Regions from separate parts of the Zhihengliuella alba genome, predicted to be linked through region 3. Evidence: predicted binding sites of a transcription regulator. Region 3 holds the regulator's gene; each other region holds the start of a gene.
What was found. The regulator HrcA, encoded in region 3, represses chaperone genes, less so after heat shock. The targets are predictions, from matches to a motif close to TTNGCACTCGNNNNNNNCGAGTGCNAA.
Positions count from the first base shown of each region.

Region 1: the regulator HrcA is predicted to act here: its motif matches at 1,561-1,587, upstream of groES (co-chaperone GroES).
Region 2: the regulator HrcA is predicted to act here: its motif matches at 1,225-1,251, upstream of groL (chaperonin GroEL).

Region 1 covers NZ_BAABCJ010000001.1:969,573-971,836, forward strand. The annotation lists gene groL (chaperonin GroEL) at 1-1,057, opposite strand, end outside; gene groES (co-chaperone GroES) at 1,124-1,420, opposite strand; gene ABD784_RS04290 (hypothetical protein) at 1,642-2,264, opposite strand, start outside.
Region 2 covers NZ_BAABCJ010000001.1:1,235,385-1,237,648, forward strand. The annotation lists gene groL (chaperonin GroEL) at 1-1,053, opposite strand, end outside; gene ABD784_RS05650 (D-arabinono-1,4-lactone oxidase) at 1,418-2,264, opposite strand, start outside.
Region 3 covers NZ_BAABCJ010000001.1:464,387-466,650, reverse strand. The annotation lists gene ABD784_RS02090 (DUF3097 domain-containing protein) at 1-462, opposite strand, end outside; gene hrcA (heat-inducible transcriptional repressor HrcA) at 630-1,643, shown strand; gene dnaJ (molecular chaperone DnaJ) at 1,724-2,264, shown strand, end outside.

The DNA.
Region 1 (2,264 bases), 510 kb from region 3:
TGCGCTCCACCTCGGCCTTGATCTGCGCCACGCGGTCGTCGAGGTCGGCCTGGTCGCCCGCGCCGTCCACGATCGTGGTGTTGTCCTTGGTGACCGTGATGCGGCGGGCGGAGCCGAGCACCTCGAGGCCGACCTGGTCCAGCTTCAGGCCGAGCTCCGGGGAGACGACCTGCGCGCCGGTGAGCACCGCGAGGTCCTGCATCATGGCCTTGCGGCGGTCGCCGAAGCCGGGGGCCTTGACGGCCACGGCGGTCAGGATGCCGCGGAGCTTGTTGACCACCAGCGTGGACAGGGCCTCGCCCTCGACGTCCTCGGCGATGATGAACAGCGGCTTCTTGGACTCGAGCACCTTCTCCAGCAGCGGCAGGAAGTCCTGCACCGTGGAGATCTTGCCGGAGTTGATCAGGATCAGCGCGTCCTCGAGGACGGCCTCCTGGCGCTCCGGGTCCGTGACCATGTTCGGGGACAGGTAGCCCTTGTCGAACTGCATGCCCTCGGTGATGTCGAGCTCGGTCTGGGTGGTGTTCGACTCCTCGATGGTGATGACGCCATCGGTGCCGACCTTGCTGAACGCCTCGGCCAGCAGCGCGCCGACCTCGTCGCTCTGGGCGGAGATCGAGGCCACGTTGGCCACGTCCTCGCCCTCGACGGCGCGTGCGTTCTCGGCCAGGCGGCCGGCGACGGCCTCGACGGCCGCCTCGATGCCGCGCTTGACGTCGCCCGGGGCGGCGCCGGCAGCCACGTTGCGCAGGCCCTCCTTGACCAGGGCCTGGGCCAGCACGGTCGCCGTGGTGGTGCCGTCGCCGGCGACGTCGTTGGTCTTGGTGGCGACCTCCTTGGCGAGCTGGGCGCCGAGGTTCTCGTAGGAGTCCTCGAGCTCGATCTCGCGGGCGATCGTCACGCCGTCGTTGGTGATGGTCGGGGCGCCCCACTGCTTGTCGAGGACCACGTTGCGGCCCCGCGGGCCGAGGGTGACCTTGACCGTGTCGGCCAGCTTGTCGATGCCGGCCTCGAGCGCCTTGCGAGCGGCATCGTTAAAGGCGAGCTGCTTTGCCATGTTCTAACTCCTTCAGGGGCGCGTATAGCCCCGGCTCTGAACGGCCGGGGCTATACGCGGAAAGACTTACTTGACGACAGTGGCGAGGACGTCGCGGGCGGAGAGCACGAGGTACTCCTCGCCGCCGACCTTGACCTCGGTTCCGCCGTACTTGGAGTAGATGACGACGTCGCCTTCGTTGACGTCGACCGGGACGCGGTTGCCCTTGTCGTCGAAGCGACCCGGGCCCACGGCCACGACCTTGCCCTCCTGGGGCTTCTCCTTGGCCGTGTCGGGGATGACCAGTCCGGAAGCGGTGGTCTGCTCAGCCTCGAGCGGCTGGACAACGATACGATCCTCGAGGGGCTTGATGGAGACCGACATGCGGCTCTCTCCTTTGCGTGAGTTACCAATGGTTACTGGGGCCGTTGGGGTGTAACCAACCGTCGTCGCGGTGCCAGTTGGCAGTTCCTCAGGCGCTAGCACCCGACGGCGCCGAGTGCTAATCACACTTTATGGAACCGTTGGCACTCACGCAACACGACTGCTAATTCCGGGACCGGCGCGTCGTCGGCAGGCCCGTGCCGGAGCGCTGCTGCGGGCCGCTACTCCCAGGCCGCAGGGCGCGCGATCGTGGCGGCGCCGATCTCCTGCAGGAGCACGTCCCACACCTGCGCCGAGGCGACGGGCACCAGCTCGGAGCCGCCGTCGTCCAGGGCCCCGACGGCGTAGTGCCCGGCCGCCCCGGCGTTCAGCCAGGTCCGCTCGAAGCCGAGGTCCGGGATGGTCATGCTCCACCCGAACCACGGCTGGGCGAGAAGCCGGCGCGAGGCCGCGTCGGCGTCCGTCGGCACCGCGAGCGGGGCGTCGCAGCCGCGCTCCAGCTCGCCGGGCTCGAGCGTCCGCACGTTCCCGGTGACGCTCCACGCGGGGCCGAGGCCGGCCCAGGCCGCGATGAGCGCGGGTACGCCCTCGGTGGTGGCCAGGTCCAGCAGGAACGTACCGCGGGGTGTTCCGCCGAGGCCGTCGCTGCGCGGGGCGACGCCGTGGATCAGCTCCGGGGCCGAGGGGCCGGCGAGGACCAGCGCCCGCCCGGCGCCCACGTGGATGTCGAGGGTGGTGTCCAGGCCCTGGTGGCGGGCGCCGATCTCGATGCGGAACTCCGGCTCGCGCAGCGCGCCGAGGATGAACTCGAGGTCGGGCGAGAACTTGCCGGCGGCGTCGATCA
Region 2 (2,264 bases), 770 kb from region 3:
GATCTCGGCGCGGATCTGCTTGACCCGGCCGGCGATCTCCTCGGCGGAGCCGGCGCCCTCGACGATGGTGGTCTCGTCCTTGGTGATGACGACCTTGCGGGCCTGGCCCAGCATGTCCAGCTCGGCCTTGTCCAGCGAGAGGCCGACCTCCTCGGAGATGACCTGGCCGCCCGTGAGGATGGCGATGTCGGCGAGCATGGCCTTGCGGCGGTCGCCGAAGCCCGGGGCCTTCACGGCGACGGACTTGAAGCGGCCCTGGATCTTGTTCAGGACCAGCGTCGCCAGAGCCTCGCCCTCGACGTCCTCGGCGATGATCATCAGCGGCTTGCCCGACTGCATGACCTTCTCCAGGATGCCGACCATGTCCTTGATCGTGGAGATCTTGGAGTTGACGATGAGGATGTACGGATCCTCCAGCACGGTCTCCTGGCGCTCGGCGTCGGAGACGAAGTAGGCGGAGATGTAGCCCTTGTCGAAGCGCATGCCCTCGGTGAGCTCGAGGTCCAGGCCGAAGGTGTTGGACTCCTCGACCGTGATGACGCCTTCCTTGCCGACCTTGTCCAGGGCCTCGGCGATCAGCTCGCCGATCTGGGTGTCGCCGGCGGAGATCGACGCGGTGGCAGCGATCTGCTCCTTGGTCTCGATCTCCTTGGCGGAGCCGATGAGCTCGGCGGTGACGGCCTCGACGGCCTTCTCGATGCCGCGCTTGAGCGAGAGCGGGTCGGCGCCGGCGGCAACGTTGCGCAGGCCCTCCTTGACGAGCGCCTGGGCGAGGACGGTGGCGGTGGTGGTGCCGTCGCCGGCGACGTCGTCCGTCTTCTTGGCGACTTCCTTGACCAGCTCGGCGCCGATCTTCTCGTACGGCTCGTCGAGCTCGATCTCCTTGGCGATGGAGACGCCGTCGTTGGTGATCGTCGGCGCGCCCCACTTCTTCTCGAGGACGACGTTGCGGCCACGCGGGCCCAGCGTCACCTTCACGGCGTCGGCAAGGGTGTTCAGTCCGCGCTCGAGGCCGCGGCGAGCTTCCTCGTCAAATGCAATCATCTTGGCCATGGTTGCGTGTGGTCCTTCCGGGACATTCATGCGATGGAAGTGGAGTGACGGCAACGCCCGCGACGGACGAGCCTCCACGGCGGCGTTGTTCGGAACGCCTCCGCGAGCACCCTCGCTACCTCAATCCACGAATCACCGGTCGCCCGCAGCCGTCGGCACCCGGAGGTGCGTCTGGCAGTCGGGGCTTCCGAGTGCTAAACCAATTATTGGCACTCTCGAGCGGAGAGTGCAAGTAGGCCGACGGGCGGCCGCCCGCCCGCCGGCGCCGCTCGGGTGGGCGGGGGCACGGAGCGCACCCCGGCGGTGCTCCGGCCGGGCCCGGCCCGGCGCGGCCCCGGGCCCCGAGTCCCGGGTTCCGAACCGGTTACAGGCCCAGTCGCCGGAGGAAGTCGTTGACGAAGCGTCCCTGCGGGTCGTGCCGGCGCTGCAGCGCGACGAAGTCGTCCCAGCGCTCGTAGCCGCCCGCGACGGAGGCCGGGTCCAGCTGCCAGAGCTTGCCCCAGTGCGCCCGCACGCCCTCGCCGAGGGCCGCCTCGAGCTCCGGCAGGAGCGCCTCGACCGCCGGCTGGTCCGGCCTCCACGTGAAGTGGAAGGCCACGACGTCCTGCCCGTAGGCGGGGCTCAGCCAGAGGTCGTCCGCCCGGACGGTGCGCAGCTCGGAGACCTGCACGAGCGGCGCCAGGCGGGGCCCGAGCGCCTGCACGCGGGCGATCGCGGCGCGCGCGGCCTCCCGGGGCAGGAAGTACTCGGACTGCAGCTCGTCACCGCTGGAGGGGGTGAAGGCCAGTCGGAAGTGCGGCAGGCGCTCCGACCACAGACCGGGCAGTCCGAGCTGCTCGGTGCTCGCGCGGGTGTCGCCCCCGGGCAGCGGATGGCGCGGACCGTCCGCCGGCCGGGCCCCGAGTCCGGCGAGAACCGCCGCCGCGTTGCCCGCAGGGGCGTCGGCGCGGTCCTTGACCCAGATCTGGTCCACCCCGCCGGTCCCGCCCCAGGAGGTGAACAGCGAGACGCTGGTGCCGCACCCAGTGACGGCGTCGAAGTTCTCGACCACGGTGGCCCAGTCGAGCGACTCGAAGACCGTCTGGACGACCTGGTAGGCCGGCTCGACGTCGAGCTCCACGCGGACCACCACGCCGAGGGCCCCGAGGTGCACCACGGCCCCCGCGAAGTCCTCGTCGCCGCGCCGGTAGGTGCGCTCGGCGCCGTCGGGG
Region 3 (2,264 bases):
GCGGACGAGCCCGGACAGGTCGTCGACTCCGTGGAGAGGCTCCACGACGATTCCCTCCACGCGCAGATCGTGCCCCCAGACCTTCTCGACGAGCTCTGCGTCGTGCTTGCCCTCGACCCAGATCCGCGAGGCCCGAGCCTGGCGGGCGCGGTGGTTCTGGACGACGACGGAGCCCGACGCCGACCGCAGCGTCCCGGTCGCCGCCTTCGGCCGCGGCGGCAGGAGCTCGATCGGCTCGCCGTCGAGGAGGAAGCCGAAGCCGAGCGGGAAGCTCTTCGTTCGCCCGCGCCGGTCCTCCAGCGCCACGGTGGCCATCCCGCCGACCCGCTCGATCCTGACGACGGCCCCGACCCAGCCCGACTCCGCGTCCTCGAGCACCATGTCGCGTTCGGCGGCAACCCGGCGGAGCTCCTTCTTCTTCTGCGGGGAGAGCTGCTGCGCGCCCCAGGAGTAGTCGAACATGCGGCTCCTTCGGACAGGGACGGGATGCGTGCGGCGACTCGGACGGTGCGACTCGCGGAGCGGTCCGCGGCCGCGGCTCGCCGGCGATCATGCTAGCAAGGCACCATCCGTACTAGACTTAGCACTTGAACGTGTCGAGTGCTAAGCAGTGGAGACGGAGGGGAACGATGTCCGATGCGCGTCGACTCGAGGTCCTGCGAGCCATCGTCGAGGACTTCGTCCAGTCGCGGGAGCCGGTGGGCTCCAAGGCGCTTCTCGACCGGCACAATCTGGGCGTCTCGGCGGCCACCGTGCGCAACGACATGGCCGTGCTCGAGGAGGAGGGGCTGATCGTCGCCCCGCACACGTCGTCCGGTCGCATCCCGACCGAGCGTGGCTACCGCCAGTTCGTGGACCGGATCGAGGAGGTCCGCCCGCTCTCGCCCGCCGAGCGCCGGGCGATCCAGTCCCTCATGGAGGGTGCCGCCGACGTCGAGGACGTCCTCGAGGGCACCGTGCGGCTCCTCGCCCAGCTGACGAACCAGGTCGCCGTCCTCCAGGTGCCGCAGTTCAGCAACACCGCGGTGCGGCACATCGAGCTCGTCGGACTCGGCGAGCGTCGGGTGCTCGTGGTGCTCATCGGCTCGAATGGCAAGGTGGAGCAGCGGGTCGTACACTTGCAGGCCGACGTGACGGACGAGGACCTCGTCCTCGTGAAGACCGCGCTGCTGAACAGTCTGCACGGTCGCCGCCTCGACGAGATCGCCGGTCTGCTCGGCGCCGCGGTCCGCGAGCTGCCGCCCGTGCTGCAGCCGACGGGGCATACCGTCGCCGCCGCCGTGCAGGCGCTCTCGGAGCACGGCGTCGTCGACCGGGTCATCATGGCGGGCACGGCGAACCTCGCCCGCTCGGACCGCGACTTCGCTCTGACGATCACGCCCGTCCTGGAGGCGCTCGAGGAGCAGGTGGTGCTTCTGCGCCTGCTCTCCGAGATGGAGCTCGATGCCCGCGGGATCGCCGTGAAGATCGGCCGCGAGAACGTCTACGACGGGCTCACGGAGACGTCGGTCGTCGCGACGGGCTACGGTCCCGAGCAGCGCGCCAAGATCGGCGTCCTCGGGCCGACGCGCATGGACTACGGGAGCTCCATGTCCGCGGTCAGGGCCGTGGCGCGTTACCTATCCCGCATCCTCGTCGGCTGATCGGCGGGGCCCCACAGACTCCGGTCCGCCCCCAGGGGCTGGACTGACAGACGGAAGTTCGAAAGGACAGAGTTAGCAACGTGAGCGACTACTACGAGGTGCTGGGCGTCTCCCGGGACGCCTCCGCCGAGGAGATCAAGAAGGCCTACCGCAAGCTGGCCCGGAAGCTGCACCCGGACGTCAACCCGGGCGCCGACGCCTCCGACCAGTTCAAGCAGGTCACCCGCGCCTACGAAGTCCTCTCGGACCCGCAGAAGCGCCAGAACTACGACACGACGGGCGATGAGAATGGAAACCCGCAGGGCTTCGGCGGCGGCGGGTTCGGAGGAGCCGGGTTCGGCGGCTTCGGCGACATCTTCGAGCAGTTCTTCGGCGGCGGCGGGCAGGCGGGCCCCGTCTCGCGCACGCAGCGCGGGCGGGATGCGCTGATCACGGCGTCGATCTCGCTGAAGGACGCCGTCCAGGGAGTGGTCTACCCCCTGGAGATGGAGACCGCCGTGACGTGCGGGACCTGCCAGGGCAGCTGCTGCCGGCCGGGCACCTCCCCGAAGACCTGCCCGAACTGCCAGGGGCGCGGCCAGGTCCAGCGCCCCGTCCGGTCGGTCCTGGGCCAGATGATGA